DNA from 4 places in the Brevibacterium sp. FME37 genome. Region 4 is predicted to be linked to each of the others. Evidence: riboswitches for the same ligand, from Rfam matches in the RefSeq annotation. Region 4 holds a riboswitch; each other region holds the start of a gene.
What was found. Region 4 has a riboswitch for thiamine pyrophosphate ahead of INT29_RS11460 (TenA family protein). Riboswitches for the same ligand answer to the same signal wherever they lie in the genome.
Positions count from the first base shown of each region.

Region 1: it holds a riboswitch for thiamine pyrophosphate, as region 4 does, so the genes downstream of both, thiM (hydroxyethylthiazole kinase) here and INT29_RS11460 (TenA family protein) in region 4, are expected to answer to the same signal.
Region 2: it holds a riboswitch for thiamine pyrophosphate, as region 4 does, so the genes downstream of both, thiO (glycine oxidase ThiO) here and INT29_RS11460 (TenA family protein) in region 4, are expected to answer to the same signal.
Region 3: it holds a riboswitch for thiamine pyrophosphate, as region 4 does, so the genes downstream of both, INT29_RS03775 (3-oxoacyl-ACP reductase) here and INT29_RS11460 (TenA family protein) in region 4, are expected to answer to the same signal.

Region 1 is NZ_JABUYE010000024.1:33,528-39,168, reverse strand. It holds gene INT29_RS18910 (DUF1648 domain-containing protein) at 1-110, shown strand, start outside; gene INT29_RS18905 (TenA family protein) at 206-937, opposite strand; gene thiD (bifunctional hydroxymethylpyrimidine kinase/phosphomethylpyrimidine kinase) at 999-1,865, opposite strand; gene thiE (thiamine phosphate synthase) at 1,862-2,593, opposite strand; gene thiM (hydroxyethylthiazole kinase) at 2,590-3,426, opposite strand; TPP riboswitch at 3,414-3,517, opposite strand; gene INT29_RS18885 (sugar ABC transporter permease) at 3,685-4,896, opposite strand; gene INT29_RS18880 (ATP-binding cassette domain-containing protein) at 4,893-5,641, opposite strand, start outside.
Region 2 is NZ_JABUYE010000002.1:213,092-218,732, forward strand. It holds gene INT29_RS03130 (DedA family protein) at 32-700, shown strand; gene INT29_RS03135 (histone deacetylase) at 706-1,284, shown strand; gene INT29_RS03140 (ketopantoate reductase family protein) at 1,238-2,176, opposite strand; gene thiE (thiamine phosphate synthase) at 2,257-2,937, opposite strand; TPP riboswitch at 2,961-3,063, shown strand; gene thiO (glycine oxidase ThiO) at 3,054-4,202, shown strand; gene thiS (sulfur carrier protein ThiS) at 4,199-4,447, shown strand; gene INT29_RS03160 (thiazole synthase) at 4,449-5,216, shown strand; gene INT29_RS03165 (ThiF family adenylyltransferase) at 5,213-5,641, shown strand, end outside.
Region 3 is NZ_JABUYE010000002.1:346,968-352,608, forward strand. It holds gene INT29_RS03765 (DUF885 domain-containing protein) at 1-1,284, shown strand, start outside; gene INT29_RS03770 (LLM class flavin-dependent oxidoreductase) at 1,361-2,686, opposite strand; gene INT29_RS03775 (3-oxoacyl-ACP reductase) at 2,701-3,513, opposite strand; TPP riboswitch at 3,598-3,691, opposite strand; gene INT29_RS20555 (GntR family transcriptional regulator) at 3,742-4,443, shown strand; gene INT29_RS03785 (aspartate/glutamate racemase family protein) at 4,446-5,171, opposite strand; gene INT29_RS03790 (NCS1 family nucleobase:cation symporter-1) at 5,185-5,641, opposite strand, start outside.
Region 4 is NZ_JABUYE010000008.1:159,084-164,724, forward strand. It holds gene INT29_RS11445 (HutD family protein) at 1-213, opposite strand, end outside; gene INT29_RS11450 (MFS transporter) at 431-1,864, shown strand; gene INT29_RS11455 (VOC family protein) at 1,941-2,303, opposite strand; TPP riboswitch at 2,369-2,475, shown strand; gene INT29_RS11460 (TenA family protein) at 2,466-3,182, shown strand; gene INT29_RS11465 (uridine kinase) at 3,195-3,875, shown strand; gene INT29_RS11470 (hypothetical protein) at 3,914-4,165, opposite strand; gene INT29_RS11475 (phytoene desaturase family protein) at 4,360-5,641, shown strand, end outside.

The DNA.
Region 1 (5,641 bases), on a different contig from region 4:
GCGTGTTCCTCGTGGTCGTCGCCATCGCGATGTGGAATCTCCTTCGCCAGCTCAAACCCGACGGCAGGGACGAACGTATTCCCAAACCGCAGACTGAACCGGAACAGTAGGCCGGCCGCAGCTCGGAAAGAACCGACCCGCACTTTCGACCCGCACTTCCGGCCGGTCCCGTCACCGTCGAAGGGCACTCACCGTCGAACGGCTCTCAGCTCTGCGGCACGAACACTGCAGCGTCCCAGTCCTGCATGGCATGTGCCGAGGCCCAGAAGTGGAGTTCGTACACACATGCCTGCTCGAACGTGGCACGCATTCTTGCGGCCACCTCGGCGGGGGCATCGGTGAGCTCCTGCTCAAGCAGCTGCACTGCCTGCCGGGTCGACTCATCGAATTCGGGTGAATCGTAGGTCTGGACCCAGGTGCGGTAAGGGTGATCGGCACTCATCTGACCGGCCCGTTCGACGAGGACCTTGCCCATGTGCGCGTACACCCAGAAGCACGGCAGGACTCCGGCCACGCCTTCACCGTAGGAGCGGCTGGCTGCGGTCGCGACGAGGTAGGACACGTAGCCCAATGTGGTAGGTGAGGCCTTGAAACCGGCACCACCGCTGACGAGCTCATCGTGGGCTGCGGCCAGGCGAGGATCGGCAAGCAGTTCACCGTGCATCTCCTCTTCAACACTGATGGCCTCGGCGGCGGAGCTGGCCCAGAATCGTGCTTCGTCCCGGTCATCGGCCCCGGCTGCCAGGAAGGACATCGCCTTCGCGTAGCCGGTGAGGTAGATGCCGTCTTGAATGATGTAGTTCGTGAAGGCTTTCACCTCGAGGCTGCCCTCGGCCAGCTGGCCCAGAAATGGCAAACGCTCAATCTGCTCGACGATCGGGCGCACACGATCCCACAGCTGAGTGGTCTGAGGTCCTGCGGAAAAATCTGTCGACATCTGTGTCTCCTGACTTCGTGGGACCCTCATCCGGGCCCCGAGGAATGTTGGTGTGTTGGGGTCAGCTGCGGACGATGTCGACCTGGTGGTCGACGGGCCCATGAGCACCCTTCGGGTCGAGGCTGACCTGCCAGTTCGCGGCAGATTTCAGGGCGCGGGCCAGATAGTTCAGTGCGTTGTCGACGGCTTCGTGTAGAAGGTCCGCACTCACGTCGGCCACTGCACGTTCACGCTTGAGCACAGCCACCTCGGCGGTGATCGCGGCCGACAATGTGCACCCGGTGCCATGGGTGTTCGGGGTGTCCACCCGTGGGTGGGTGAAGTCGGTGACGGTGCCTTCGGCGGTGACGAGAACGTCGGCGACGTCGCCCTCGATCGCGTGTCCGCCCTTGAGCAGCACCGCGCGAGGCCCGCGAGCGAGCAACTGTTTGGCCTGGTCCAACATCTCCTGCGGGTTCTGGGCCACGGGTTCGTCATCGCCGATCAGCAGTGCCGCCTCGGGCAGGTTCGGGGTGATGAGGTCCGAGACCGGGAGCAGGTGATCGCGGACGGCGGCCACGGCATCGACCTCGAGGAGGCGGTGCCCTGAGGTTGCGACCATAACCGGGTCCACGATGTAGAAGCCCAGCTGGCTCCCCGCCGCCCGTGCGACCACGAGTTCCACAAGTGAGCGTGAGCCGAGCATCCCCGACTTGGTGGCGTCGACGGGCATATCATTCAATACGCTGTCGAGCTGGTCAGAGACGAAGGCATCGTCGATTCCGTAGACCTGGGAGACACCGTGGGTGTTCTGCGCGACGAGCGCGGTGATTGCAGTGGTGCCCAGCACCCCGCGAGCTGTGAAGGTCTTGAGATCTGCGTGGATGCCGGCTCCCCCGCTGGGGTCGGTGCCGGCAACGGACAGCGCAATAGGTGGTCGGGTGGTCACTGAGTTGCCTCCGCCTGGCCATCGCCGAATTCTGCGAGAAGCTGCCTTGCCGCGGCACGTGGGTCCTGGGCACGGCAGATCGCGGAGACCACGCAGATACCGATCAGGCCCCGACCTCGCAATTCGGCAGCACGCACGGTGCTGATCCCACCGATGGCAACAGCAGGCAACCCTGCCAGATCCACAAGCTCGCTGAGGCGGTCGGGACCGATCCCGTCGGGTGCGTCGGTCTTCGTCGTGGTGTCGTAGACGGGCCCGATTCCGACGAGGTCGACGACTCCCGATTCCCGGGCAGCAGAGAATTCGGCACCGTTGGCCGCGGAGAGCCCGATGAGGGTTTCTGGACCGACGAGTTCGCGCACTTCCTCGACAGGTGTGTCTGATTGCCCGACGTGGATGTCGACGTGCACGCCCTCGGCAAGGAGCCGTTGGGCGACGGCGACGCGGTCATTGAGGACGACGGGTACGCGACGGTTTGTATCGGCTGTTGCGCTGCCGACGGCGGCGATGACCTCGCGTGCCAGGGTGTAGAAGGCGTCATCGTCGATGTCCTTGTCCCGGACCTGAACGATCCCGACTCCCCCGGCAACTGCCTCGCGGACGGTTTCAGCGACACTGCGTCCGGTCTCCCGGCACTGAACCGAGTCGGTGACGAGGTAGAGCCGAGTGTCGATGCCCGCCAGACGGGAGTTTGCTTCGTAGTTGGCTTCGTAGCTGGCTTCGCTCATGACTGTGATCCTTCAAAGGTGTCGGCCTCGATCTGTGCGCCCGCCAGCTGCTTCGCGTCGAGCGTGTACAGCGCGTCGAGGAAGTTCACCGAATAGCTGCCGGGGCCCTTGGCACCAGTTGCAGCTCTTTCACCGGCAACCTTGAAGTGCGCATGGGCGGCGATCACAGCATCGAACCTCGCCGAGGCGGTCGTTGCTCCGACGAGGTACGCGGCGGTGACTGCGCCGAGTGAACACCCGGTGCCGATGACCAGCGGCATATAAGAGTGGCCCCCGTCGAGGCGGGCGACATGATCGACTCCGTCGATATGGGCGACGATCGCGTCCCTGGGTCCTGAGACCGCGACGATGGCTCCGGTCGACCGCGCCAGTTCGGCAGCGGCAGGAATCACAGCATCCACCTCGTCGGTGGAGTCGACGCCTCGACCGCCCAACCCGACTCCGGCCAAGGCCGCGATCTCGGAGGCGTTTCCGCGAATCGCGGTGGGTCCCGAGGCTGCGGCACGGCGGATTCGCGTGGTCCGAAAATCGACGGCTCCGATGCTCACCGGGTCAAGAACCCACGGCTTGGAGTCTTCGTTGGCTGCGTCGATGGCGGCATCGGCGGCAAGGAACTGCTGGTTCGTGGCGGTTCCGAAGTTGACCAGCAGTCCGCTGGCGATGCGCGTGAACTGTGCAGCATCGGCCTCGTGGTCGAGCATCGCCGGTGCGGCGCCGATGGCCAGAAGCACGTTGGCGCTGAATTGCTGCACGACGGTGTTCGTGATGCATTGGATAAGTGGATTGCTCGCACGCATATGCTCGTGCGCAGAACGCAGGTCGAAGTCAACCATGACGATCCCTTCGCTAGTATGGCCCAGATCAGGTTCGATGGGTGTTCTCTCAGCCGCGCTTCATGTTCACGAGGCACCCCATGTCATTGGCTTCGACTGTATCAGCACGACAGAGGCGGAGCGAGCTGGAAGGCTCGCCCCGCCTCCCTGCAACTGGGTCTACCCAACGAAGACTCATCGAGCGGACTACTTAGCATTGACCGGCGACTTTGTAACGTCGCCGGTCAATGCTAAGTGGTCCGCTCGGTGCGGGTGGCATCAACCTCGTCCGACGTACCTCTGTCCGCGGCGGCTGAGGGCATCGATGACAACAGCAGCGAGAAGGACGAGTGCGGTGATGATCAGCTGGGCATCGGAGTTGAAACCGATGAGATAGAGACCGTTGTTGATCGCACCGACGACCAGTGCACCGAGCACTGCAGCCCAGGCTGTGCCGCGTCCACCGAACAACGAGGTGCCGCCGATGACTGCCGCAGCGATCGCATTGAGCAGATCCTGCGTGGTCACCAACGTCGAACCCGCGTTCGAGTTGACACCTGCCTTGATGAAGCCGAAAAGAGCTGCGAGGGTACCGGCGGCCATGAAAACGCTGATTCTCACCCACGTCACCTGGATGCCTGCACGCCTGGCTGCCTCGACCTTGCCGCCGACAGCGTAGATCGATCTTCCGTAGCGGGTTTTGCGCAGTACTAGGTCAATGGAAATCGCAATGACCAGCATGAGCAAGAAGGGCAACACAAGGCCGAAGTCCTGGTTGACGAGGATGAGGAAGCCAAACACGATCACTGCCAGCAGCACGATGCGCACTGTCACCGAGGTCCAGCTAGGGTTGTCGAGTCCTGCCGCTTGGCGACGCAGTTTCGACGAGACGATACCTGCTCCGAAGCCGATCACCGCGACTGCGCCGAACACATAAGCCCACATCGCCGGAAAGTAGAAGTTCGCAAAGTCAAAGGCGAATGTACCAGACATCGACAGATTCTTCTGCACACCCAGCGTCGTCAGAGTCAGTCCGGTGAAAGCCAACAATCCAGCCAGGGTGACAACGAAGGCCGGGATGCCGACCACCGCAAAGAACCACCCCTGGATCGCTCCGACAACCAGACCCAACACCAGCATGATGACGAGTGCGATCAGAGGCGGAACTCCTTGTCTGACGACAAGGACTCCCAGCAGTGACGCTGCGAGCCCACCCAACTGCGCCAATGACAGATCGATCTCGCCAAGCAACAGAATCAAGTTGATGCCCAGAGCGAGAATCGCAATGTAGGCAACCGTTGATGAGAGATTGACGAGGTTGGCGGGAGAGAGGAACTTGTCGTTCGCTGATTGGAACACGATGATGATGACGACAAGGGCAATGATCACCGGAAGCGAACCGAGTTGGCCCTCCTTGACGCGTCGTAGGAAGGTCGAGAAGAATCCCTCGTGCGAAAGCCGAGAGTCCGTGATGAATGAGTTGCGGGTCATCGGCGCTCTCCCCTTCGCGTGGCCCTTTGGGTCACGACATTGTCGCTGGCACCGGTGATCGCTGCCACAAGCACGTCCGTGCGTTCGTCACCGGGGAAGTCACCGGCATCCTTGCCCAGGCGCAGCACGTGTACACGGTCAGCCACAGCCTGAACATCAGCCATGTTGTGACTGACCAACAGCACCCCGAGGTCTCGTTCACGCAGACGCTCGATGAGATTGAGGACCTCCGCGGTCTGTGCGACGCCGAGCGCTGCCGTCGGCTCGTCCAGCATCACGATCGAAGGATCGCCGAGGAGGGACCTGGCGATCGCAACAGTCTGACGTTGTCCGCCGGAGAGCGCAGCGATGGGCACCCTCACGCTTGGTATTTTCGCCGAGAGACTGCGCAACAGCTCCCAAGATTTCGCCTCCATGGCCACCTCGTCGAGGACACCACCGCGTGTAGCCTCGTGTCCGAGGAAGAGGTTGGCCACCACGTCGAGATTTTCGCACAGGGAAAGATCCTGGAAAACCGTGGCGACACCGGCCGTTTGTGCATCCTTCGGCGACGCGAACTTCTGAGAGGTCCCGTTCATGATGATCTCACCTTCGTCGCAGCCATGGACTCCGGCAATGACCTTGATAAGAGTCGACTTGCCGGCGCCGTTGTCGCCGACGAGTCCGACGACCTCGCCGCGGCCGATGGTGAGGTTGATATCGGTCAGCGCCTGGACCGCACCGAATCGTTTGTTGATCCCGCGCA
Region 2 (5,641 bases), on a different contig from region 4:
TCTCACCTCCCCGTCCATAGCGTAAGTGGGTATGGACCTTGCTCTCGACATCCTCACCGCTACGCTCCAATCCCCATGGGTCTATCTCCTCATCTTCGTCACCGCCGGCCTCGACTCCCTGGTCCCCATCGTCCCCTCCGAGACGGTCCTCATCACCGCTGCAGCCTATGCCGCGGCCGGCACGCCGACCCCCGTGGGACTTCTCCTGGCAGCGGCCATCGGTGCCCTCATCGGCGACTTCGCCGCCCATCTTGTGGGGCGCGGAGGCGGCTCGCTGGTGCATCGGTGGACCCGCTCGCCGCGGGCCTCGCGAATGGTTGAGCACACCGAAGACATCTTCGCCCGCCGAGGCGGTGCCGCCCTCATCGCGGGACGCTTCGTTCCCGGCGGGCGCACAGCGACAACCCTCACCTCCGGGATCCTGAAGTATCCGCGCACCCGGTTCCTCGCCTTCGACGCCGTAGGGTGCCTGGCCTGGGCCCTGTATTCCACGGGCATCGGTCTCCTCGGTGGTGTGCTCTTCGAAGACCAGCCGCTGCTCGGAGTGGGATTGGGCGTCGGCATCGCTCTGACAATCACCGGTGTAGCCGAACTCACGCGCAGACTCCTGGCCAGGAGGAAAGCCCGAGCAGACGACGTTCGGACGGCACACCGAGGCGCGACAGATTGGACAGTCCCAGCCGTCGACGTGGCATCATGAAAGGGATGTCTCAAGCACTCGTGTGGTATGTCAGTTATGGGTCGAACATGCATCGTGACAGGCTCGCCTGTTACCTGCAGGGCGGCCGTCCCCCAGGTGCCTTCGTCACCTATCCCGGCGCGAGGAACACCGATCCGCCGTTGGCGGAGATGGGCATCGAACTTCCCGGATCCATCTACTTCGCCGGCAGCTCCACCGTGTGGGGCGGTGGAGGAATGGCCTTCTACGACCACCACGCACCGGGACCCACCCCGGCCAAGGCCTATCTCATCACCGCCGAACAGTTCGCCGATGTCGCCGATCAGGAGATGAATCGGATACCCTCGGCGGCCAATCCGCTGGAGACGCTGGCCTCCGAACTTCCCGTCGGCTCCGCCCGCTCGGTGGGGCCGGGCAAGTACGAGACACTTCTGGTCCTCGACCGCAGAGATGCGATCCCGATGGTGACGTTCACCGCCCCGCACGGATCTGATGCGGTCCCCCACACCATCCCCAATGACCCGTACGTGACGATGCTGCGCCTCGGCGCCGAAGAGGTCAGTGCTGTCGCAGAGATGCCCCAGCTCGCAACTGCACAAGTGTGAGGTCGAGCAGGGGCGTCGGGACACCGAGGCCAGCCGCCGTGCTCGCGAGGTGTCCGAGGATGTGCTCGGTTTCACTGGGCAGACCCGAGGTCACGTCACGGTAGAGCGATGAGGTGAACGCCGACCCTTCGGCGGTGAGCATAGACAGTGTCATGTCCCTCGCCTTGGCCGAAACAGGGTGTCCGCCCGCGGCCGCCACGGCCTCGAGTTCATCAACGATCCTCACGATGTGGGCCTGGCCACCAGCGGCCATGATCGCTCCGACCGGGGCTCGGAACAGGCAGGTGACGACTCCCGCTGCTGCGATGAAGATCCATTTCTCCCATAGCGCGGATGTTATGTCGTCCAGGATCTGCAGTTTGTAGCCGGGAACGTCAAGCGCCTGGGCAATGGTCTCCGGAACGACTCCCCCGTCGAGGTCGCCGATAGTCATGACGGCCAGATCTGTCATCTGGTGGATGGCTCCGTCCTTGATCGTCCCGACGATCTTGACCAGACCGCCCAGCACCTGTCCGGGGAACTCCTCGACCAGCCGGTCGATCTGAGCCATGCCGTTGAGGAACGGAATGATCATCGTGTGCTCGCCGACGGCGGGCCTGATGTCGTTGAGGATCGGTTCCAGGCCGTTGGCCTTGACTGCGACGATCACCAGGTCGAAGGGGGCCTGGTCGGTGCCGTCTGCGGCGAGTTCTGCCGCAGTGAGGACGGGAATGTGATTCGTCCGGTCTTCTCCGGGGGCGACGAAGCGCAGCCCATCGGCGCGTATCGTCTCTGCCCGCGCGGCGCGGACCAGGAGTGTCACGTCGCGGTCTGCTTCGAACAGGCGGGTGCCGAATGCTCCACCGGTCGCGCCGGCTCCGGCGATGAGTATCTTCACTGCGTGTTCTCCCATGTCAGTTGGATTCCTTCGTTTTCATACTGCTGGCCTTCTCCCTGCTGGCCCTCACAGTGCTGGCCTCAACCGGCTGGGTTTCACAGTGCCTGCTTGAGTTCCGCGGCTGCGGCCGCAGGGTCGTCTGCCGCGGTCACCGCACGCACGACGACGGCGCGCCGCGCACCTGCAGCTTTAACCTCGTCGAGGCGCTGGCCTGCCGAGATCCCGCCGATCGCGAACCAGGGTTTGGTGGCGATGGAGGCGAGCGCACGCAGGGGGTCAGTGCCGATGGCGGGTCTGCCGGGTTTGGTTGGGGTCTCCCATACGGGGCCCAGACAGAAATAGTCGATCTCGGGGTCCGCCTCGGCGGCCTCGGCATGCGTGATCGAATGGGTCGATCGCCCCAGGATCACATCCGGGCCGAGGACCGCGCGGGCCTGTTCGCTGGTGAGGTCCCCTTGCCCGACGTGGAAGACATCGGCTCCCACGAGGAGAGCCACATCCGCACGGTCATTGACGGAGAACAGTTTCCCGTGACGGTGGGCTGCCTCCCTGAGCACTTCGAGTGCTGCGATCTCGGCGCGTGCCTCGAGGCCTTTGTCGCGCAGTTGGATGATGTCGACACCACCGGCATAGGCGGTGTCGAGGAATTCGGGGAGGTCCCCCTGGGCGCTGCGGGAATCGGTGCAGACATAGAGGCTGGCTTCGCGAAGTCGCTCCAGTCGTGCGGCTCTGTCTGCGATCTTGTCTGTGTCTCGGACTGCGGCGTCCATTGTCATATCTGCGACCATGCTCCTAGAGTAGAGGAGTTCGCGGGAGCCTCATAAAGAGGCTGAGAGGGCTTTGTGCCGACCGTTCAACCTGATGCGGGTCATGCCGCCGGAGGGAGAAGCACGTGCACGTCGTCATTGTGGGAGCCGGAATCATCGGCTTGTCCACTGCCTGGAAGCTGCGTTGTCGCGGCGTTGGCGTGACCATCGTCGATCCGGATCCCGCCATGGGTGCCTCCCATGCTGCGGCCGGAATGTTGGCCCCGGCCGCCGAGGTGGTGTGGGGTCAGTCTCCCCTATATCCGCTCATGCGTGCCTCAGCAGACCTCTACCCAGGTTTCGCCGCCGATCTCGCTGCAGCCTCGGGTCATGAGCTGGGGTATTCGAGCGCCGAGACGTTCGTCTGTGCCGGTGACCGCGCCGATCTCGCCTCCCTGCGTGAACTCGTCGATCTGCAGACCACCGCCGGATTCGACGTCTCCCTCATCACCGGATCCCGGGCCCGCGAGCTGGAACCGTCCCTGGCACCGGGGGTATGTGGTGCGGTGATGATCCCCGGAGATCATTCGATCGATCCCCGACGCGTTACCGGTGCACTGCTCGCGGTGCTGCGTGACGATATCGTTCGTGTCCGCGTCGACGCCCTGATCACCGAAGCCGGCCAGACACTCGGAGTGGAACTCGAGGATGGGACGAGGCTGCGCGCCGATCAGGTCGTCGTGGCCGCGGGCAGCGCTTGCAATGACATCTCGGGCGTTCCCCCACTGCCGCTGCGCCAGGTGTGGGGTGAGGTGATCAGGCTCCGTGCGCCTCAGGCCCTGGCCCCGCTGCTGACTCGCACGATCCGTGGTCTGGTCAAGGCCCGCCCCGTCTACATCGTGCCTCGTCTCGACGGTGAACTCGTCCTCGGGGCCACGAGCCGTGAGGACGGGCGGTCAGGGACCAACGCCGGTGGCGTCCACCAGCTGCTCCGAGATGCCGAACGCCTCGCCCCGGCCATCCTCGAGGCCGAGATCACCGATATCACCACCCGCGCCCGGCCGGGCTCACCCGATGATGTGCCGATCATCGGACGCATCGACCCCGGCTGTGTCATCTCCACCGGGTTCTTCCGCCACGGGATCCTCCTCGCCCCACTGGGTGCCGAACTCAGCGCCGACCTCGTGTGTGAGCGCGCACCCCAGTCTGGGCCTCCCGGGGTACTGACCGCAGTGGGACCAGAACGCTTTCACTCATCAACCACCATCCGGCAACCAGCAGGGAGTCATCCATGACCGACACGATCACTATCACGCTCAACGGCGAGCGCCATGCACTCGCCGGACCTACCACCGCTAGAGACCTCGTCTCCAGCATCGTCGACAAGGAACTCACCGCCGAGGGCATTCCCGTCGACGGCAGCCGCCTGGGCATCGCCGTCGCCGTCGACGGTGAAGTCATCCGGCGCGGACAGTGGTCGGACTTCACTCTGCGCGAGGGCCATGGAGTCGACATCGTCACCGCGGTACAGGGAGGCTGACATGACCTGGAGCGTTGACGACGTGACTCTGAACTCCCGACTCGTCATGGGCACCGGTGGCGCCAGTTCGCTGAGCATCCTCGAACAGGCCCTGGACGCGTCGGGCACCGAGCTGACGACCGTGGCTCTGCGCCGCTATGACGGACAAGCCCGCGACTCGGTGTTCGCCTTGCTGCAGAGCCTGGGTATTCGCATCCTGCCCAACACTGCCGGATGCTATACCGCCCGGGATGCTGTGCTGACGGCCCAGTTGGCTCGGGAGGCGCTCGAGACGAACTGGGTGAAGCTTGAGGTCATCGCCGATGAGGAGACTCTGCTGCCCGATCCGGTGGAACTGTTCCGTGCCGCGGAGGAACTAGTTCTCGATGGCTTCACGGTCTTTGCCTATACGAACGACGATCCAGCCTTGGCCAAGCGGCTCGAGGATGCTGGGGTGGCCGTGGTCATGCCTGCTGGGGCTCCGATCGGCAGCGGGCTGGGTATCCTCAACCCCCACAACATCGAGACGATCGTCAGCCGTGCCCAGGTGCCCGTGATCCTCGACGCTGGGATCGGCACCGCCTCCGATGCTGCTTTGGCGATGGAGCTCGGCTGCACCGCCGTCCTCCTGGCCTCAGCCGTCACCCGGGCCCACGATGCCACCGCCATGGCGCGAGCGATGTCCCTGGCTGTGGAGTCCGGGCTCCTCGCCGCTCATGCCGGTCGCATCCCGAAACGACCATTGGCCTTCGCCTCGTCGACATTCGACGGGATGGTGACCCCGGCATGAGCGTGGCGAGCAATCCGGGCCCACTCGTCGAACCGGTCGATTGTCTGAGCCCACGGGAACTCGACCGCTACGCCAGGCATCTGAGCCTGCCGGGAATCAGTGTGCTGGGACAGCGGAGGCTTCGGGCCGCTTCGGCGCTGGTCATCGGTGCGGGTGGACTGGGGGCACCTATCCTGCATTACCTGGCCGCGGCCGGGATCGGGTCGATCACGGTCATCGATGACGATGTGGTCGAAGCCTCGAATCTGCAGCGTCAGGTCCTTCACCGCGATGCCGATATCGGGCGAGCCAAGGTCGCTTCCGCCCGTGATGCCCTGCTGCGTCTTGATCCGGAACTTGTGGTCCACACGATGTGTGAGCGGCTGCGTCCTGAGAATGCTCTCGAGCTCTTCTCCTCCCACGACCTGGTCCTCGACGGTGCAGAC
Region 3 (5,641 bases), on a different contig from region 4:
GTGGCCACGACCATGGAGGCCGTCCCGACCTCCGTCGCCGGCTACCAGGAGTCATTGTCCCTGGCCAAGAGCCGCGGTCAGGTCTCGGCCCGGATTCAGATCGAGAAGGTCATCGAACAGGCCCGCACGCTGGCCGAACCCGGCAGCAACTTCGACCAGCTCATTGCCGGCGCCACCGATGTCGGCTCGTCGTTGCGCAAACAGCTGGGCACCCACGCCGAGGCGGCTCGTGAGTCCTTTGCCCACCTTGCTGATTTCCTGGCTGCCGAACTTCTCCCGGCCGCGCCGGAGAACGAGGCCTGCGGGCGTGAGGCCTACGCCCTGTATTCGCGTGACTTCCTGGGCGCCGAGGTCGACTTCGACGAAACCTATGCGTGGGGGCTCGAGGAGCTTGCTCGCATCGATGCCGAGCAGCGTGAGGTCGCTGAGAAGATTCAGCCCGGTGCCGACCTGTTCGAGGTCATGGAGACGCTGAACAATGATCCCGAACGCACCCTGCATGGAGCCGAAGGGCTGCGTGAGTGGATGCAGACAGTCGCCGATGAGGCGATCACGGAACTCGGGAAGTCCCACTTCGACATTCCCGAGCCGGTGCGCACGATCGAGTGCAGGATCGCACCCTCGGCGACCGGAGGCATCTATTACACCGGCCCCACCGACGACTTCTCCCGTCCGGGTCGCATGTGGTGGTCTGTACCCGAAGGCGTCACCGAGTTCGCGACCTGGCAGGAGAAGACAACCGTCTATCACGAGGGCGTGCCCGGCCATCATCTGCAGGTCGGCCAGGCCACGTATGTCTCTGACACTCTCAATCGCTGGCGCCGACTCATGTGCTGGGTCTCCGGGCACGGCGAAGGCTGGGCGCTCTACGCCGAGAAGCTCATGGCCGATCTCGGCTTCATGAACGATCCCGGTGACTACCTGGGTATGCTTGATTCCCAACGCCTGCGCGCCGCACGCGTGGTTCTCGACATCGGATTCCACCTGGGACTCGAGGCGCCCGCCAGCCTCGGCGGAGGGACCTGGAATCGGGAGAAGGCCTGGCAGTTCCTCACCGACAATGTCGCCATGGATCGCTCCTTCCTCGCCTTCGAACTCGACCGCTACCTCGGCTGGCCCGGGCAGGCCCCGAGCTACAAGATCGGACAACGGCTGTGGGAGCAGTTCCGCGATGAGGCCAAGGCCGAGGCCGGAGCGGACTTCGATCTCAAGGCCTTCCACACCAAGGCCCTGAACTTGGGATCGGTCGGCCTGGACACACTGGGCCGGGCCATGAAGCGCTGAGCCTCGCGAGTCGTTCGAATCCGGTCGGTTGAGCTCTACCGCACAGCGGGCTCAGCCGCTCAGCGGGCCCGGCTGCTCAGCCGCTCAGATTCTCCCGCAGCGTCAGGCCCTGGTAGGCGCCGCGGAAGCGTCCCCGCTCCTGCAGTACCGGCACGACGAGCTCGACGAAGTCCTCGAGCCCCTGGGGCAGCCTCGGCGGCATGAGGTTGAAACCGTCGGCCGCGCCACCATCGATCCAACGCAGAATTTCGTCGGCAATCTGCTCAGGTGTCCCGACGAACGTCGCGTGCCCGCCACCGGCGCCAAGATAGCCGAGCAGTTCCCGCACCGTCGGCCTGGTGGTCTCGATGATCCGCAGCACCGTGGCATAGCGCCCCTGCGGTCCGGTGAATTCCTCGAGCGGTGGCAGCTCGGGCACCGGAGAGTCGAGGTCCCAGTCGTAGGCGTCCTGACCGATGAAGAACGACAGCTGTCGCAGGGAGTCGTCGATAGGCAGGAGCGAGTTGAGCCGGTGCTGCTGCTCTTTGGCCTCGTCCTCGGTCTTCGCCACGTAGGTGACGAGTCCCGGCATAATGGTGATCTCCTCAGCCTCCCGCCCGTGGGATCTCGCTCTGGAGAGGATGTCCTGCCGGTATTCGAAGGCCGACTCGAAGTCCCAGGCCACGGCGTAGATGCCGTCTGCGAATCTGGCTGCGAGTTCGCGTCCCGGTGCGGAGGCACCGGCCTGGACGACGACGGGTCGACCCTGCGGCAGGCGAGGGATGTTGAGCGGGCCGGCGACTGCGAAGTGCTCGCCCGTGTGGTCGATCGTTTGCAGCGCCTCCTCATCGGCATAGGATCCGCTGCGATCGGCTTTGATCGCCTCTGCCGGCCAGGAGTCCCAAAGTTCTCTGAGCACGGCGGTGAATTCCTCGGCCCTCCCATAGCGCTCATCGTGATCGGGCAGGCGCTCCATCCCGTGATTGCGGGCCTCTGCATCGGTCATCGAGGTGACGATGTTCACGCCTGCTCGGCCCCCAGAGATGTGGTCTAGGCTCGCCAGGATCCGCGCGGCGTGAAACGGATCCCAGAACGTCGCGGACACCGTGCAGATCACGCCGATGTGCTCCGTGGCCCGGGAAAGTGCGGTGAGGGTGGTCAGGGGCTCGAGGAACCAGCGCGGACCCTTGCCCAGTCCGCCGAGTCCCGCCGACTGTCCGTCGGCGAGGAAGAACGCGTCGAAGCATCCGCGTTCGGCGGTGACGGCGAGTTCCTCCCAGTAGGTGATGTCGCCCAGACGTTCGACGGGTGATTCTGGGGCTCGCCACGCAGCCGAATGGTGCCCGCAGCCGTGGGCGAAGAGGTTGAGGTGGACATCGCGTCGACTGCGCTGTGCAGCGCCGGTCGTAGGCGTGGTGCTCATGTCTGCAGGGCTCATCAGTTCTTCACCAGTCCGCCATCGACGACGAGGTTCTGCCCTGTCACCCCGCGGGCCCAGGGTGAGGCGAAGAAGAGTGCGGTGTCTGCGAATTCCTCCGGCGTCGTCACCCGCTGCAGGGGTGTGCCCTGCGCAATCGCGTCGAAGACCGCCTCGGGGGTGGCCGAACTCGCGTCGGTAGTGCGCAGCAGCCCACCGCTGATCATGTTCACCGTAATCGCCCGTGGGCCGAGATCGACGGCGAAGGTCCTGGTCAGTGACAGTAACGCGGCCTTGGCTGCGGTGTAGTCGTGGTAGGGCACGACGGGATTCTGGAATAGGTTGGAGCCGATGTTGATGATCCGCCCCGAGCCGAGTCGGTCGAATCCGGCCAGCGCCGCCTGCGTCGTCCTCGTCGCCGCTCCCACTGCACCGAAGAACTGCCGACCGAGGTCCTCGACCGTGATCTCGTGAGCGTGGGAGCGAGCGTCGCCGTTGAAGGAGAAGTCGACGAGGGCGTTGTTGACCACGGTGGAGACCGGGGCGCCGAAGTGTGCCTCCGACAAGGCGAAGAGCTCCTCTACCTGATCCGCTTCACAGACGTCGGCCCGAATGGCCACTGCCTGCGAGGGATGCTCGGCGACGATGCTTTCTGCAGCATCCTTGCTGGTGAGATAGTTGATGACGACTTTGGAGCCGGCCCGCAGGAATGCCGTGGTCAGGCTGCGGCCGAGTCCACGCGCGCCGCCGGTGATGAGGACGATCTGGTCCTTGATCGCCGGCGCCGAGGCAGGTGTGTCCACGGCGTTCTCAGATTGGTACGTCTTCGTCATATCTGTGTCCTTCTGCTCGAGGCGAAGGAACACCGAAGACCGACGGTGCGCAGCCGCAGTCGAGGAGCCACCTCCGCGGTTCGCAGTCTCTGCTGCGGACAATCCCTTCGCCGGTACTGACCGGATCAGGTTCGACGGGTGTCATCTCAGCCTCTTGCAGGCACCCCGTGTCACTGCCAAGCACCCTAGCAGACCGATCGCAGGGACGAAGAATGAGAGAATGGCCTCGTGAAGAACAATGACGATCCACGCTCTGAAACCGTGCGGCGCTCTGAAACCGTTCGAGTCACCGAGGTGCTGCGCAACGAGATCATCGACGGTGTGCGCCTGCCCGGCAGCAAACTGGTGGAGCGGAATCTGGCCACGGAGCTCGGGGTCAGTCGTGTGCCGATCCGTGAAGCCCTCAAACAGCTGGCCTCCGAGGGGCTGGTGGCGAATCGGCCGAACACCTGGTCGACGGTGCGTGAGTTCTCCCCCAGCGACATAGCCGACCTGAATGAAGTGCGCGCAGTCTTTGACATTCTGTCCTTCGAACTCGCCGCGCAGCGTCACAATCGGGAGGGCCTGGCGAGGCTCGAGGCCACCTTGGCCAAGGGCAAGGAGCAATCAAAGGCAGGGGACGTGGTCGGTGCCCATCGCTCGGCCGCGGACTTCCACGCGATCGTCACCGAGCTGTCCGGCAACCGTCTGCTCACCGAGATAGGTGAGCTCCTCGATTCACGCATGCGCTGGCAGCTCAGCCAACACGACGACCTTGACTTCGTTGCCACGGAACACGCCGAGCTCTATGACGCGATCGCCCATCGGGACCAGACGAAGGTCAGGGATCTGGCTGCCCGACATCTCGGGACCAGTCAGGATCAGCATGACAAGCACAAGGATCGCCTCGCCCGGGCCGTCGACGAAGAAGCAGAGTCGGTCGAGGACTGAGCTCAGGCAGCGTTGAAGGGCCACCCATTCAGCTGCTTGGGACGGGCAGGGGCGTAGGTACGGACCTTCGAGGTTGTCAGTCCCAGCCCCACCAATGATTCGGCCAGCTTCACCGCGGCGGTGACGCCGTCGACGACGGGAACATCGCAGCGTTCGACGACGACCCGCTTGAGGTCTGCCATTCCTCCACACCCGAGGACGATGGCCTCGGCACGATCCCGTTCGACCGCCTCGGCGGCTTGATCAGCGATCGCCCCCACGGCACGCTCGGGCTGATTCTCCAGCTCCAGCACGGCCATCCCGGAGGCCCTCACCGAGGTGCAGTGAGCGTTCAGCCCGGCCAGGAGGAGTCTGTCCTCAATGAGGGGAACCGTGCGATCAAGCGTCGTGACGACCGCGTACCTGTGGCCGAGGAACATGGCCAGGGCCGCCCCTGCCTCGGTGATGTCGATGACGGGAACGTCGAGGAGTTCCTGCAGACCTTCGCGGCCGTGTTCGCCGTAGCCTGCCTGAATGACGGCATCGAAGTCCCCCGGGTATTTCATCACCGCGTCCATGACCCCCAGCGCCGCGAGATAGCTTTCGACATTGCCCTCGCAGGACTCCGCTCCGAAGCTGGGGGTCAGCGCGACGATCTCGGTGTCCGCCGAGGCGACCTCCCGTGCCGCACGGGCGATGGACTCGGTCATCGACTCGGTTGTATTCACGTTGACGACGAGGATTTTCACGATGAGCTCTCAATCAGTGTGTGGTGGGGACGGCGATCTCTTCGCCGTCGACCTCGCGGAACGTGAAGTTCCGGCGGGCGATGATGAAGTAGATGATCGCCGCGATGCCTGCCCCGCTGAACCAGGAGAATTCGGAGAGTCCTGCGAATGCGGGAACCAGGGCGAATACGAGGGAGATGAGGGAAGCCGGGATGAAGGCACCGATGGCGCGCCAGTTGATTCCGCGGTGATAGAAGTACTCGCCGTCGCCCGCCTCGGTGTAGAGCTGGGGAACGTTGACCTTCGTCTTCCGGATCACCCAGTAGTCGACCATGATGACGCCGAACAGGGGTCCCAGCAGGGCGCCGAGTCCGCCCAGGAAGTACACGATGACGACAGGTGAGTCATAGAGGTTCCATGGCAGGATGACGAAGCCGATGACCGCGCTGATGATTGCCGCACTGCGGAAGTTGAGGTGACGGGGGAACATG
Region 4 (5,641 bases):
CACCTCGGCGCCGGTGGGAAGAAAGGTGCGCGCCATGCCGGGCAGAAGCGAGAACTCAGCCGGACGGTCCAGACGCGCGATGCTCAGGCGCCAGCGCCGAAGGGCCGGTGTCAGGACCTGCGAATCGGTGAGCGAGACGAGCTCGGTCGTCTCCCCCGCGCCATTGGCCCAGGGAACCGGTTCGAGGTCGTCGAATGAAGTGATCACGCGCATGTGATCACTGTAGTCGCGGCGCACCACTTGCCAAGTGAGCGCAGAGGACTAGCCTTGGAACGTGCGTTTTGCCCATAACGATCGGGTTGCGAACAGATACAGCGGAAACATCACCCATACAGAAGAGAGGCACGCCGGGGTTTCCTCCGCGTGATTCTCAAGTGCCCTGAACAGCAGTTCTCGTGTGTCTCTCCCCCGGCAATCGGAAGGGAAAAACATGTTCGGACCAGACAACGTCCGCAAGCGCTGGCGCCCAGAAGAGATCACCGTGACGAAACCCGATGTCACGAAACGTGCCATCGGAGCAGCAGCGATCGGAAACGTCACCGAGTGGTACGACTTCGGCGTCTATGGCTACCTCGCCGTCGTCATCGAGGGCATCTTCCTCCCCAAGGACTCCGGCCCCATCGGCCATGTCATCGTGGCCGGGCTCTTTGCAGTCGCCTTCCTTGTCCGCCCGCTCGGCGGAATGTTCTTCGGCCCCTTGGCGGACAGGATCGGCCGCAACAAGGTCCTGGCGATGACGATGATCATGATGGCAGCCGGCACCTTCCTCATCGGCGTGATCCCTGACTATGCGACGATCGGTCTGTGGGCGCCTTTCCTTCTGCTTGCCTGCCGACTCCTGCAGGGATTCTCCACCGGCGGCGAGTACAGCAACGCGATGACGTTCATCGCCGAATACGCACCGGATCGGCGCCGAGGATTCCTCGGCAGCCTGCTCGAGGTCGGTACCTTCACCGGCTACGTCCTCGGCGCTCTGGTTGCCACGATCATGCAGGCCGTATCCACCACAGGCTTCCTGGAGACCTGGGGCTGGCGCATTCCCTTCTTCGTCGCCCTGCCGTTGGGTTTCGTCGGCGTCTACCTGCGGACGAAACTCGCCGACACCCCGGCATACAAAGAGATGGAGAAGCTCTCCGAACAGGAAGAATCCAGCAACCGCACGAAGGGCGAGTTCAAGAAGATCTTCGCGCTGTGGCCCAACCTTCTGGCCTGCTGCGGTCTGGTCCTGGCGTGGAACGTCACGAACTACATGTTGACCTCATTCATTCCCCTCTACTTCCCGATGGTCCAAGACATTCAGGGCAGCGGCGGGGTCTCAGAACTCACGTCCCAGATTCTGCAGATCCTCGTTATGGCGGTCTGTCTCGGACTGATTCCGGTCATCGGCAAGGTCTCTGATCGGGTGGGCCGCAAGGCAGTTGTGCGCGCGGGATCGATCTCACTCATCGTGCTCTCATTCCCGTCTCTGATGCTCATCCGCGGTCATAGCGACATCATCGTGTTCCTCGGTCTGCTGATCATGGGGCTCAGCCTCATCTGCTTCAGCGCGACGATGCCCTCGACGCTGCCTTCCCTGTTCCCGACGATGGTGCGAGCAGGTGCGCTGGCGATCGCCTTCAACATCTCGATCTCACTGTTCGGCGGCACCACCTCGGTCGTGATGACCAGCCTCATCAGCGCCACCGGCTTCCTCATGTGGCCGGCGATCTACCTCGTGGCCGCGGGAATCATCGGACTCGTTGCGATCCATTTCGTGGAAGAGAGCAATGGTCGTCCGCTGTGGGGATCGACTCCGTCGGCGGCTTCGGAGGAAGAGGCCGAGGACTTGGCAGAAGAGCTCAACCAGGAGACCGAAGCGACCTGAGCCGGTGCTGTCTCCTCAGGGTCTGAAACACCCAGAGGGCGAGCGCACCCAGGGGCGGCCCACCCTGGTGACAACCTCAGTTCAGAACGATGCAGAACGGGTGACCTGCCGGGTCGAGGAAGACGCGGAAGGTCTCGCCTGGCTGGTCAACTGCCTTCCCTGCACCGAGTTCGACCACTGCTGCCTCGGCGACATCAAGGTCATCGACGACGACGTCGAGGTGCATCTGCTGTGGGTGGGCCTGGCTCGGCCAGCTGGGGGCGTGATAGTCCTCGACCTGCTGGAAGCAGATCGGCGGCCAGGAATCTGATGTGATCTCTGCCCAGGTGCCGTCGTCATCGACTCTGACCTGCCAGTCGAGGAGTTGACCGTAGAACTCCGCGAGTTCGCGTGCGTCAGGGGCGTCGAGAACGACGACGGGCTGCTTTGCGATTGCCATGCTGGAAGTCTACGCGCCACCGGTGTCACGGTGAAGGGCACAGGTGCTTCGCCGGTGCTAGGCTCGAAACACCACAGGGGAGCGCCGACGAGACCGGTGCTGAGAGTGCGCAAGCAGACCCTTCGAACCTGATCCGGTGAGCACCGGCGGAGGAAGTGAGAGATGACAAGGATGAACGACGTCCCACAGCAGACCAGCACCAGTATTCACCTGAACCCAGGCGGGCCGGTGGCGACATTGAGAGCGGCGACCGCTCCCACCTGGGACGCCGCGGTCGGGCACAGGTTCGTTAAGGAACTGTTCGCCGGGACCCTCGACGATTCCGTGATGAAGAAGTATCTGATTCAGGACTATCAGTTCTTCGAATCGTTCCTGTCGATGCTCGGCGCCTGCGTCGCCCACGCCGATGGCATCGGCCCCAAACTCCGGTTTTCCAAACAGCTCGGATTCCTCGAAGCAGATGAGAATTCCTACTTCCTTCGGGCCTTCGCCGAGGTGGGTGCCAGTGCCGATGAATACGACGATCCGGTGCTGACCGATCCGACCGCGCGGTTTCGCACCATCATGTATGACGCGGTCGTTTCTGCCTCTTACCCGGACCTGCTCGTCGTGCTCGTCATCGCCGAATGGCTCTACCTCGACTGGGGCGAGCGCGAGCAGCCGATGCCCCGTCGCCACGTTCACACCGGATGGATCGAGCTGCATCATGGTGTGGACTTCCGTGCCTGGGTGCAGTTCCTCGTCGACGAACTTGAGAGGGTGTTTCCCACCGGCGACGAGGCTGAATCCGCCACGGCCCGGGCCCGGCTGGCGCGCCTCTGGCAGCGGACGGTTGATGTGGAGTTGGCGTTCTTCGAGGAGGCCCATGTGCTCGACTGAGGGCGGCACCAGGTGAGTACCCGTCGTGCGGTTCTGCGGCAGCTGCTTGCACAGATCCGCGAGATCAATTCTGGTGGGCGGAGCCTCATCGCCGTCGACGGGGTCGACGGAGCGGGCAAGACCGTTCTCGCCGGGGAGCTTGTTCGGCTGGCTGCCCAGGATGGGCTCCGCTCTGTTGCTTCGCTGAGCATCGACGGCTTCCATCACCCACGTTCGACCCGGTATGCGAGGGGGCGAGGACCCGAGTCGTTCTACCGTGACTCCTACGACTACCCAGCGCTCAAGCGGTCAGTCGCGACTGCGTTCAAGCAGGGGCTGCCTGTTGTCACAGCCGTTTGGGATGTTGTTGCCGATGCCAGTATCGAGAGTGCACATTCCAGTCTCGACTTGCCACAGGATTGCGTCCTTCTCGTGGATGGCATCTTCCTCCATCGGCCTGAGCTCCGTGAGTTGTGGGACGCCAGCATTTGGGTGCAGGTACCTTTCGCGGTCTCTGTTCCGCGCGGGAACGAGCGCTTTTCCGGGCAGTACGATCCTGATCCCGAGGCAGAGTCCAACCATCGCTATGTCGGCGGGCAGCGGCTCTATTTCGCACAATGCTCGCCGTGGGAGATGGCGACATGGGTCCTCGACAACGAGGATCTGGCACACCCCCGCCTTGCCGCACGAGCAGGGCCACCGATAACTCAGTAGCCGAGAACTAGAAAGGGGCAGGCAACGCACCATCTGCCTCACACAGGGGCATGCTGATTGTGCTTGACGATCTTCGCAACGATCGCAGCGACGGCGCAGCCTACTGCGATGAGGAATGGCACTCCGACAATCACCGTTTCGACGATCATGACGAAAGTGTGCTGGAACATGTTCGCCAGAATATTCACAGCGGCGAATGCCACCATGCTGAAAGCGAGGAAGAAGCCGGCTGTCTTCACCAGCCGAGTCGGCAGCGTCCCCCGACGCTCCCGTATGTTCAATGTGCTCATCGCCGATCACCTTCGATCCTGATCACCGTCGACGCCGTCTGCGCAACTCGCGATGTACTTTGAGGCTACGCCTGAAAGCTTGGCGAGCCATGGGGGTACCTGGGATGTTCGATGCAAGAGAAAGTCCACCGCTCGCCCCTGCTCATGCCGGTCCTCGCCCTGGTCGTGTCAGTCCTCTCCCCTAGAATGAACCCATGAGCAATCCCCAGGTAGATGCGGTTGTCGTCGGATCCGGGCCCAATGGCATGGCCGCCGCGGTCACCATGGCTCGGGCGGGCCTGTCTGTGGAGGTCTATGAAGCCCAGTCCACCATCGGCGGCGGCGCACGCACCCTCGACCTGGGCCTGGCCCCTGGCATCACCCATGACATCTGCTCGGCCGTGCATCCCTTGGCGATCTCGAGCCCCTTCTTCGTCGACTTCGACCTGCGCTCCCGGGGCCTCGAGTTCACCACTCCGGAGGTCTCCTACGCTCAGCCTCTGGACAATCAGCCCGCCGCGCTGGCATTCCACGATCTCGATACAACGGTCGACCACCTCGGCGCGGCCGGACCAGAATGGCGGCGCTTCTTCGCCCCGCTGCTCGAACGCGTCGATGATGCGATCTGGTTGTCCCTCGGTGACAAACGCTCCATTCCGGAGACGCTGCGCGATGTTCCCGGCATCGCCAATGTGATGAGATTCGGGCTGCGGCTGCTGTCCCAGGCCAGCCCGGCCTGGAACATTCCGCTCTCACATGAGACCTCCCAATCCCTGTTCACCGGTGTCGCCGCGCACGCGATCGGCGGACTGCCGGCCATGGGCACAGCTGCCACGGCCACCATGCTCTCGACCGTCGCCCACGCCGCCGGATGGCCGTCGCCTGTGGGCGGTTCGCAGGCGATCATCAACGCCATGGTTGCCGACCTCGAAGCCCACGGCGGGTCTGTGACGACGAACGCGCGCATCGATCATGTCTCCGATATGCCGACCGCCCGGTCCTATCTCCTCGACACCTCCGCCTTGAACGCGGCACAGATCTTCTCCGGCCTCATCCCGGCCAAGGTCGCCAAGTCGCTGCGGTCCTTCAAGCAGGGCAACGCCGCAGCCAAGGTGGACTTCGTCCTCAACGGACCCGTGCCCTGGGCCGACCCTAATATCAACCGCGCCGGCACCATCCATGTGGGCGGAACCCGGGCACAGATGGCCGCAGCCGAGGCGGATGTGATCGCCGGGCGCATGCCAGCCCACCCGGTCAGTTTGGTCTCCGACCCGACCGTCTTCGACCCAGCGCGTGAGGTGGACGGCCTACGCCCACTGTGGACATATGCCCACGTCCCCTTCGACTGCCCACTCGACCCGGCCGACTACATCATCAACCAGATCGAACGCTTCGCACCCGGCTTCCGCGACACGATCGTCACGTACAACTCCATCCCGGCTTCAGAGATGGCTGGTCACAACCAGAACTACATCGGCGGCGACATCGCCACCGGGC